Regions from separate parts of the Micromonospora sp. NPDC003944 genome, predicted to be linked through region 1. Evidence: riboswitches for the same ligand, from Rfam matches in the RefSeq annotation. Region 1 holds a riboswitch; each other region holds the start of a gene.
What was found. Region 1 has a riboswitch for cyclic di-AMP ahead of ACWER9_RS22045 (coiled-coil domain-containing protein). Riboswitches for the same ligand answer to the same signal wherever they lie in the genome.
Positions count from the first base shown of each region.

Region 2: it holds a riboswitch for cyclic di-AMP, as region 1 does, so the genes downstream of both, ACWER9_RS05270 (NlpC/P60 family protein) here and ACWER9_RS22045 (coiled-coil domain-containing protein) in region 1, are expected to answer to the same signal.
Region 3: it holds a riboswitch for cyclic di-AMP, as region 1 does, so the genes downstream of both, ACWER9_RS02415 (coiled-coil domain-containing protein) here and ACWER9_RS22045 (coiled-coil domain-containing protein) in region 1, are expected to answer to the same signal.

Region 1 is NZ_JBSGIV010000046.1:54,388-57,756, reverse strand. Features, by position in the region: gene ACWER9_RS22050 (DUF2269 domain-containing protein) at 73-582, opposite strand; gene ACWER9_RS22045 (coiled-coil domain-containing protein) at 721-1,785, opposite strand; cyclic di-AMP (ydaO/yuaA leader) riboswitch at 1,791-1,922, opposite strand; gene ACWER9_RS22040 (cation diffusion facilitator family transporter) at 2,055-2,972, opposite strand; gene ACWER9_RS22035 (HelD family protein) at 3,079-3,369, opposite strand, start outside.
Region 2 is NZ_JBSGIV010000007.1:68,323-71,691, reverse strand. Features, by position in the region: gene ACWER9_RS05275 (N-acetylmuramoyl-L-alanine amidase) at 1-823, opposite strand, end outside; cyclic di-AMP (ydaO/yuaA leader) riboswitch at 1,058-1,193, shown strand; gene ACWER9_RS05270 (NlpC/P60 family protein) at 1,207-2,247, shown strand; gene dcd (dCTP deaminase) at 2,308-2,886, opposite strand; gene ACWER9_RS05260 (pyridoxamine 5'-phosphate oxidase family protein) at 2,983-3,369, shown strand, end outside.
Region 3 is NZ_JBSGIV010000003.1:65,354-68,722, reverse strand. Features, by position in the region: gene ACWER9_RS02420 (YibE/F family protein) at 1-939, shown strand, start outside; cyclic di-AMP (ydaO/yuaA leader) riboswitch at 1,106-1,236, shown strand; gene ACWER9_RS02415 (coiled-coil domain-containing protein) at 1,241-2,260, shown strand; gene ACWER9_RS02410 (carbonic anhydrase) at 2,317-3,054, opposite strand; gene ACWER9_RS02405 (helix-turn-helix transcriptional regulator) at 3,280-3,369, shown strand, end outside.

The DNA of each region.
Region 1 (3,369 bases):
ATAGAAGCGTCGCCGCGCAGGCGGGGCGCGGGCCTCCGGGGCGCGGCGCGTCGCGGAGCGCGGGGCCGCCCGCTAGATCGTGGTTGGCGCGTGGCTGCGGCTTGTGCGGGCGGGTCGGGTGGTGCGGCGTCGGCTCCACGGCTTGTACGTGGACAGCACGGTTGCGATGATCATCAGGCTGGTCGACACCGCCGGCGCGATGACCAGGTCTGCGCGGTCGTGTGCGGGCAGGGCGGCGCCGACCGCTCCGGCGTGGCGCAGGTTCGGGGTGAGCAGGAACAGCACGAGGCCGACCATCACGGTGGTGAGCACGAGCTTCACCAGCACCCAGCGGTGGCGCAGCAGGCCCCACGGGGTGAGCAGCGAGCTGGCGACTCCGATCAGCCAGACCAGGACGCTCAGCGGTGCGAACAGCACCGTGCCGACCAGGGCCGTGACCGGGTAGACCACCGCCGGGTCGGCGCCCCGCTGCACGGCGATGCCGAGGGTGAGCAGCACCAGGTCGGTGCCCAGCCAGCCGAGCGAGGTGACGAGGTGCAGGGTGAGCAGCGCCTTGCGGGTGGTGGGTCGGATCCGAGGCATACCGCGATGGTGCCCGCCGACCCCGGCCGGTTCGTCCGACGAGAGACGACACCGGGGGTACGCCCGGCGACGTAGTCCGGGCCGGACCCTGGTGATGCCTGTGCGTCACGATGACACACAGGCATCACCAGGGGTAAGTCAGTAGACCGACAGGTGTACGTGGTTGGTGTGGTCGGTGGACGGGGTGCCGTGCGCCCCGCTGTACGACTTCCACCCGCTGCTGGGCAGCCAGATCTGCCTGTACCAGATCACGTAGAGCACGGCGAGCCGGTCGGCGTTGCGGATGAAGTAGGCGGCCAGGTTGTTGCCGTACGTCTTGTCGCCGCCGGTGGCGTTCCCGCCGAAGCCGTTCTTCTGTGCCGCGAAGTCGCAGGCCCGGCCCTTGGGGTGCTCACCGGAGCCGCTGGGGCGGTGGCACGAGACGTACCTGGTGAAGCCCGCGGCCTTGGCCTGGTTGAGCGCGTGCAGGGTGCGCGGGGTGATGCAGCCGTTGGCCGGCGTGGGGTCGTTGACGCTGCACGACTCCGAGGGCCAGGAGCCGTCGGAGTTGCGGGGCGCAGGCTTCGCGTTGGCGGTGGAGGTGCCGCGGTTGGAGTCGCTGTCGGAGGCGGTCTGCGGCTTGGGTGCGGTGGCCACGGTCAGCGCCCGTTCGGCCTGTTCCTTGCGCTTGGCCATCACCGCGACCTGCTTGCGCTGTTCGTTGATCTCGCCGTTCAGCGCGACCCGGGTGCGGTTGCCCTTGTCCTTGCTGTCCAGCAGGTCGCGCAGCACCCGGTCCTCGTTGGCGGCCACCGCGTCCAGCGCGGCCGCCCGGTCCATGAAGCCTTCCGGGGTGTTGCTGTTGAGCAGCGCCGACATCGCGCCGAGCCGCCCGGTGCGGTACGCCACCTCGGCGATCTCGCCGACCTTGCCGGTGCGCTGCTCGATCTCGACCTCGGTGGTCTTCAGCTGGGTGGTCAGCTGCTGCTGTCGTTGTATCGAGGTGTCCAGGGCGCGCTTGGCGTCCAGGTAGCCCTTGCTCGCCGCCTCCAGTTGGGCGCGCAACGCAGGGGTGCCGCCCTCCTCGTCGGAGTCGGGTGCGGCGGCCCGCAGGCCGGTCGGGGGAGCGGCCGAGGCGGTGCCGGCCGGGAGCGCGACGCCGAGGGCGAACATCGCGACGATCAGGGCCGCCAGTCGGGCGGCGGGTGGTCGTGCTGGTGCCACTGCGCATGTCCTTCCGTCAGCCGCCGACCGGGTTAGCTGACGGGTTCGGGACGGAAGATCCCTACCGCTGACGCGGATGCACCCCAGGAACATGGTTCCCCGGTTCGCCCAGGTGGGCGATTAGGCGGCGACCACCACCGGCGCCGGGAGGGCGCCGCCTGGTGGAGGCCGGGACCGAGCCTACCGGGGCAGGTGGGGCTGCTGCAGCCGATGTGACGGACGGTGCGTGCGTCACCACGGAAAATCAGGGCGCGGTCGTGAAGAGTTCTTCACCATTCGATGGAGCCACACGCGCCGGATGCCGCACCGGGCTCGATCTGCAACGTCGCGTGCTCGATGCGGAAGTCGTCGTGCAGGGCGGTACGCGCCGCGGTGAGCACCGCGCCGACCTCCGCGCCGGGCTCCATCGTCAGGTGTGCGGAGGCCACGTCCATGCCCGAGGTGAGCGTCCAGACGTGCAGGTCGTGCACCTCGACCACGCCGGGGACGGCGGCCAGCCGGTCGTGCACGGCGGTCACCTGGAGGTGCTCCGGGGCGGCCTGCACCAGGATGCGGATGGCGGCGCGGGCCAGCCGCCAGGTGCGCGGCAGGATGAACACGCCGATGGCGACGGCGACCAGTGGGTCTGCCCACCACCAGTCGGTGACCATGATGAGCAGTGCCGCGCCGATGACGCCGACCGAGCCGAGCAGGTCGCCGAGCACCTCCAGGTAGGCGCCCTGGAGGTTGATGCTCTCCCGTGCCCCGGCGCGCAGCAGGGCGAAGGCGGCGATGTTGGCGAGCAGACCGAGCACGGCCACCACGAGCATCGGCCCGGTGATGATCTCGTGTGGGTCGCCGAAGCGGCGGATGGCCTCGATCACCACGTAGATGGCGACACCGGAGAGCAGGACGGCGTTGGCAAGGGCGGCGAGCACCTCGAGTCGGTAGAGCCCGAAGGTGCGCTGCGGGTCGCCGGTGGCCCGCCGGGTCGCCGTGATCGCGGCCAGCGCCATCCCGATGCCGAGCACGTCGGTGAACATGTGCCCGGCGTCGGAGAGCAGGGCGAGCGAGCCGGTGCGCAGGGCCACCACCGCCTCGACCACCATCAGGGTGGCGAGCAGGCCGAACGCCGCCCAGAGCCGACCCCGGTGTTGATGTGCGGCATTGGCGACGGACCCGTGGTGGTGGTCATGACCTGCGCCCACGAGAATCACCTTCCGCCGCCGATCGGGACCCGGTCAAATGTATGTTCACATCGCTATGTGTGCAAGTGTACGTGCCGGGCCTCCCGCCGGCGGCAGTCCGCACACGTCAGCCGGTCGGGTCGATGGTGGTGAGGCGCTGGGTGGCCCGGGAGAGCGCCACGTACAGGGTGCGTACCCCGGCGCCCGGATCCGCCCGGATCTCGCTCGGGGCGACAAGCACGACCCCGTCGTACTCCATGCCCTTGGCCTCCAGGCTGGTCACCACCTGCAACCTCGGCGCGCCGAGCGCGCCGAGCCACCCGGCGACCTCGTCGCGGCGGGGGACCGGCGTGATCACCCCGACCGTGCCCTCCACCTCGGCCAGCAGGCCGGCGGCGGCCTCCACGGTCGCGGTCTC
Region 2 (3,369 bases), on a different contig from region 1:
CGCCGAACGCCTCGTAGGGTGCCGGAATCCACTCGCAGGAGATGGTGCGTGGGCACTCCACCCCGTCCGGGCGGGCCAGTCGGCGCAGGCCCAGCCGGTCCAACCAGGAACGCTCGGGCCGCACCGCGCGGGCCGGCAGGGTGATCCGCTGCCCGTCGTCGGTCACCCGGGACTCGCCCGCGCCGATGGTGGTGAACACCTCGTCGGCGAAGGCCGCGGCGGCGTCGGCGCTGTCCGCGCCGGAGTAGCGGGCCACCGCGCCGTACCAGGCCGCCGGGTCGGTGCCGGCACCGACCGGCGCGCCGAGATCCCTCTGGTACGCGCTGAGCAGCGCAGCCCCACCCCGGATGTTGAGGCCCGTGTCGGTGCGCAGTGCCTCGGGGGCGGCACCGGTGAGCGCGGCGGCGGCGTCCACGGTCTGCAAGGCGGCGGCGGCCGGCGCGGGAGCCTCGGCCGGGCGGGGGGCGGGCACCCGGGCGGCACGGGAGTCGTCGCCGCGGGGGTCCTCGGCGCCGGCGTCGTGGTGACCGCGTCCGGGTAGGGCGGCCACGTGCCGCGCGTCGGTCAGGTGCATCGGGCCGTAGCCGCCACTGGTGCTCGGTGTGCCGGCATTGGTGTCCCAGCGCGACTCCAGGTAGGAGACGCCGAGCAGCACGACGCTCGGTACGCCGTACTCGGTCGCCGCCGCGACGTACTGCTGCTGGCGGGTGGTGGTGGGCGCGGCGGCGGCCGGGCCGACGGTGAGCGGCACCGTGGTCGCGGCGGCGACCACGGTGGCGGCGAGCAGCGCTCGCCCGCCGGTCGACAGGGTTGGATGGTGCATCGAACCCCCTAGATTCTCGCGGAGTGCGGTCAGCTCACCATCGCGCCGCCCGGAGGTTGCGTCAATACCTTTCCATCTATCGAACTATTCGGAAGAAATCCTTCACGCACTTTCGGTGACCTCGTCCAATCGGTACGGAGTGTCACGGGCGCGCGGGTTGCGGATCGGTAACAAGCGTCTCTACTCTGGTCATTCGTCGGCCCGACAGCAGCTCCGCTCAGCCCGGGCGGTAACGGACCGACACCGCCGAGTCGTTTCCGAGCGAACCGGGGACCCAGGTCCCTCGGGGTGAATCCGCAGCCACTGCGGTAGGGCGCCGACTTCCCGCCCGAACCCGTCAGCTAACCCGGTAGGCGGTCAGGAAGAAGGAGTACGGAACCCCGGTGGCACTCCATGCCCCGCGGCCGTCGTCCGAACGGTCGGCAACAGCCGGCCCGGCGACGATCGTGCCGCGCCCACGCTGGTCCCGCTTCACCACCGCTCTCGCCGCGCTGGCCGGCATCGCCGTCGTCCTGACCGGCAGTGCCACGGCGGCCCACGCCGACCCGTCCGTCGCCGAGATCGAGCGCCAGATCGACGCCGACTGGAACAAGCTCGAACCGATCATCGAACGGCACAACGCCACCCGCACCGACCTCGCCGCGAAGCGCAAGCAGGCCGACGCGCTGGCCGCCCGGATCACCCCGCTGGAGCGGCAGGTCGACGCCGCGATGGACAAGGTCAGTGCCCTGGCCGTACGCGCCTACAAGGGTGAGAACGTCTCGACCGTCAACGCGGTGCTGGGCAGCCGGTCGCCAAGCGAGGTGGTCGGCCAGCTCGAGATGCTCGACCGCTTCGCGCACAACCAGCAGAAGGACGTACGCCAGGTGGCCGACCTGCGCGACCAGCTGGCCGCGCAGAAGGCGCCACTGGACGAGATGGTGGCCCAACTGACCCGCACCGAAGCGCAGTTGGCGGCGAAGAAGAAGCAGATCAACGAAGAGATCGACCGCCTACAGAAGCTGCGCCTCAAGGTGTACGGCAGCGGCGGTGGCGGTCCGCTGCGCCCGGCACCCTGCCCGGGCAGTTACCCCGGCGGCGGCGCGGGCACCGCGGTCAAGTTCGCCTGCGCCCAGATCGGCAAGCCCTACGTCTGGGGTGCCGAGGGTCCCAACTCGTACGACTGCTCGGGGCTGATGCTCGCCGCCTGGGCCAAGGCCGGCGTGTCGTTGCCGCACAACGCCGCCGCGCAGAGCCGCGTCACGAAGAACGTCAGCAGGGGTGACCTGCGCCCCGGTGATCTGGTCTTCTACTACAGCGACATCCACCACGTCGGCATGTACGTCGGCGGCGGCTGGGTGGTGCACGCCTCGCAGGCAGGTCAACCGGTCAAGATGAAGAAGGTCGACGACGGCCCGATCCACAGCTACGGACGCCCCGGCTGACCCCGGGTGACCGAAGGGCCCGTCGCGATCCGTCGCGGCGGGCCCTCGTCGTCTCCGGCCCTAGCGGGTCGGCCAGGTGCGCCAGTGTTGCCAGGCGCGGCTGGGCGTGGGCCCCCGCTGGCCCTGGTAGCGCGAGCCGTAGACCACCGAGCCGTACGGGTGCTCGGCCGGCGAGGAGAGCCGGAAGATGCAGAGCTGCCCGATCTTCATGCCCGGCCACAGGGTGATCGGCAGGTTCGCCACGTTCGAGAGCTCGAGCGTCACGTGACCGGAGAAGCCCGGGTCGATGAAACCGGCGGTGGAGTGCGTGAGCAGCCCGAGTCGGCCCAGCGAGCTCTTGCCCTCCAGTCGGCCCGCGAGCTGGTCACCAAGCGAGATGACCTCGAGCGTCGAGGCGAGCACGAACTCCCCCGGGTGCAGCACGAACGGCTCGCCGTCGGGGACCTCGACCACAGACGTCAGGTCGTCCTGCTGCATGGCAGGGTCGATGTGGGTGTAGAGGTGGTTGTTGAAGACCCGGAACAGCCGGTCGAGTCGGACGTCGATGCTGGAGGGTTGGACCAGGGTTGGCTCGAACGGCTCCAGGCCCAGCGTGCCGGCCTTGATCTCGGAGACCAGGTCGCGGTCGGAGAGCAGCATCGGACAACCATAGCCTTCCCCTAGGCGGCCGGATTCGGTGCCGGTGACCAGCGCGTCGAGGTCGCTGCTCGTACATTTGTTCGATAGAATGCCCACATGGCTTCCTGGTCCGAATTCGCCGCCGACGAGCCCCGACTCGCCGACGGGATCCGCGTTCTCCTTCAGCAGTACGGGCCGGGCTTCGGCTACCTGGCCACGGTCCGTGCCGACGGCGGGCCCCGCGTCCATCCGGTCTCCCCGGTCATCACCGCCGAGGGGCTGTTCTGCTTCATCATCGACTCTCCCAAGCGCCGTGACCTCGAACGTGACGGCCGCTACGCGCTGCACTCGTTCCCCGCGGAGGAGAGCGACGACGAGGCGTACGTGGCGGGGCGCGCCCGTCCGGTCACCGACCCCGCGCGAATCGCGCGACTGGCGCAGGGTGCCCGGGCCGAGCCGCAGGTCGACTGGCGGCTCTTCGAGTTCACCGTCGACGTGGCGATG
Region 3 (3,369 bases), on a different contig from region 1:
TGGCTGGCGGTGGTCTTCGCGGCCGCGATCGTCGCGTTCGGTCGCTGGCGAGGTCTCGCCGCGCTCGCCGGCCTGGCCGCCAGCTTCGCAATCCTGCTCACCTTCGTGCTGCCGGGCATCGGCGCCGGCAAGTCACCACTGCTGGTGGCGGTGGTCGGCGCGGCCCTGATCATGTTCGTGGTGCTCTACCTGACGCACGGAATCTCCGCACAGACCTCGGTCGCGGTGCTCGGCACCCTGGGCAGTCTGGTGCTGACCGGCGTGCTCGCCACCATCGCCACGGCCGCGACCCACCTCACCGGCTTCGGCAGCGAGGACGCCACCACCCTGTCGATGTTCCAGGGCGACGTCGACCTGCACGGTCTGCTGCTCGCCGGAATCATCATCGGATCCCTCGGGGTGCTCGACGACGTGACGGTCACCCAGGCCGCCACCGTCACCGAGCTGGCGAACGCCAATCCAGGGCTGTCCCGGCTGCAGCTCTACACGGCCGCCACCCGGGTCGGTCGAGCCCACATCGCCTCCACTGTCAACACCATCGTGCTGGCGTACGCGGGCGCGTCGCTGCCCCTGCTGCTCCTGCTCACCGCCGACTCGCGGCCGATCGGGCAGATCCTCACAAGCGAGTTCCTGGCACAGGAGATCGTCCGCAGCGCGGTCGCCACCCTCGGCCTGATCGCCGCCGTGCCACTGACCACCGGGCTGGCCGCGGTGGTGACCGCCGCCGGGCGCACCGACACCACGCCGTCCACCGACGCCACGCGGCCCACCGACGCTCCCGCCTCGCGACCCCAGCCGGACCGCACCGAGGCACTTGCCGCACTCAGCTCACCGCGAACGGCCGGCTCCGACGAGCCGGACCAGCCGCGGACCGCACCCCCATCCCAGGCCACCGACAGGTGGCCGGAGTCGAACAGGAGCACGGATACGGCATGGTGACACTCCTCAGCGTGACCAGATCGGGCATCCACCCTGAGAACCGCGTCACTGGTCACTCAACGCTATGGCGAAATGACGCATTTGGTCGGCATCCAGGCGTAGCTCACCCGGTCGACTCTCGGGTAACCTCGCTGCCGGTTACCGATGAAGGCGCGAAGCGGCGCCTGCGGTGCCACCGCCCAATCGCCAACCGGCGAGCCGGGGACCCAGGTACCTGGGGTGAATCCGCGTCAGCGGTAGGGGCCACTTCCGCCCCGAACCCGTCAGCTAACCCGGTCGGCGGTCGACGGAAGGGAACATTGTGACGGCACCCCTACGCCGCTGGATGACACCCGTGGTGGCCGTGATCGCCGCACTCACCGTGTTCGCCGGGCCGTTCCCGGCGCACGCCGCCCCGGCGAACCCCACACCGTCCGGGCACGAGGAGGACGGCGAGCCCAAGCTGCTCAACGACGTCATCGAGCAGGCCAACCGCGACTACTCCGCCGCCAAGTCCAAGCTGGACAAGTCCAAGAAGCGGCAGGGCGAGTTGGCCGCGGAGGTCGACCGGGCCAAGGCCGACCTGGACGCGCTGGCCCCGCAGGTCGGGCAGATCGCCGCCCAGGCGTACCGGACCGGCCGGATCGGCGCGGTCGCGATGCTGCTGGAGAGCGACGCCCCCGACTCGTTCGTCCGGCGTGCCGGGATGCTCGACGAGATGAACATGGTCAACGAGAAGAAGCTCTCCGAGGTCAACGAGGTGAGGGCCCGCGCCGAGCAGGCCAAGCTGGCGCTCGACACCGAGGTCCGCGAGCAGCAGAAGCAGACCGCCCTGATGGCGAAGCGGAAGAGCGAGGCCGACAAGGCGCTCTCCCTCGTCGGCGGGAAGGGCTTCACCGGCGGCCTGGTGGACGCCACCTCCAAGGTCGCGAAGATCGGCCCGGGTCGCACGGCCGACGGTGACTGGAAGCCACAGTCGTGCAGCGAGAACGACCCCACCACCTCCGGCTGCGTCACTCCGCGCACGCTGCACGCGTACAAGGAGGTCAAGGCGGCCGGCTTCAACCGGTTCGTCGGCTGCTACCGCCCCGGCGGGCCGTGGGAGCACCCGAAGGGCCGCGCCTGCGACTGGTCGCTCCAGAAGAGCGGCTTCTCCCCGTGGCACAACAACGACACCCGGACGTACGGCAACAACGTCGCCGCGTTCCTCATCCGTAACGCCGACCGGCTCGGTATCTACTACGTGATCTGGAACCGGCAGATCTGGTTCCCGGCCACCGGTTGGAGTTCGTACAGCGGGCCGTCGAACCACACCGACCACGTACACATGTCGCTGCTCTGACCCGCACGATCCCCGTCGAGGGCCGTTCCGCGTGACGCGGAGCGGCCCTCGACGCGTCAGACGGCGGCAGCCGCAGCCGGGTCGGTCGACTCCGGCGATCCGGCCGGGGCGTCCCCGGTCGCGAAGCCGGCCGGCACGGCGGCCACCGGGCGCACCGCTCCGGCGGCCAGCCGGTAGGACACCCCCACCACCGCGCACCGCCCCCGCGCCACCTCGTCGGCAAGCACCGGCGACTGCTCGAGCAGCGTCTCGACGGTCTGTGCGATGTGGATGTCGACGATGCCGTCGATGTCGTCCACGCCCTCGGCCTCGGCCCGGCGCAGGCTGGGCAGCACGGCGTCGACCACCGCGCGCAGGTGGCCACTCGGTGCGGTACCCGTCGCGGCGGACTCCCGGGCGGCCTGCACCGCGCCGCACGAGTCGTGCCCGAGCACCACGACCAGCGGAGTGCCGAGCACGGTCACCGCGTACTCGACGCTGCCGAGCACCTCGGGGCCTGCGGTGTGGCCGGCCGTGCGCACCACGAACAGGTCACCCAGCCCACGGTCAAAGATGATCTCGGCGGCCAACCGCGAGTCGGAGCAGCCGACGATCGCCGCGAACGGGTGTTGCCCGTCGGCCACGGCTGCTCGGTGCCCGGCATCCTGGTTGGGGTGGCGGGGAGCGCCATCGACGAAGCGGCGGTTGCCGGCGACCAGCTCGGCGTACGCCTGGATGGGCTCGCTTGGCGCGGACGCCCGGTCGGTGGTCCGCTGCGAACCCGGCTGACCGCCGGAGCTCCCGGTATGACTCATCCCGCACCTCGTCTCCACGCGTTCGACCTGCTCAAGCCGGCTTTCCGCCGGCCGGGCGGCGGGCGCTGGCTCGTGCTCCACCGTCACACGCACCGTAAGATGCGTCAAGGTATGCGTGATTTAGATTTCATACGTTGACTCCGGTCGCCCCCTGGGCAACCTTCCCGGGGCGGGGCGGACCAGACTCTCGCGAGGGCAGGCGGACATCCGGAAGGCGGTCACACGATGGCGAACACGGCGGCGGGCGACACCAACGGGCGGAACTGGACGTTCCTCACCAACCACGGGCACGTGCTGCTGGCCATCGCCCGCGAC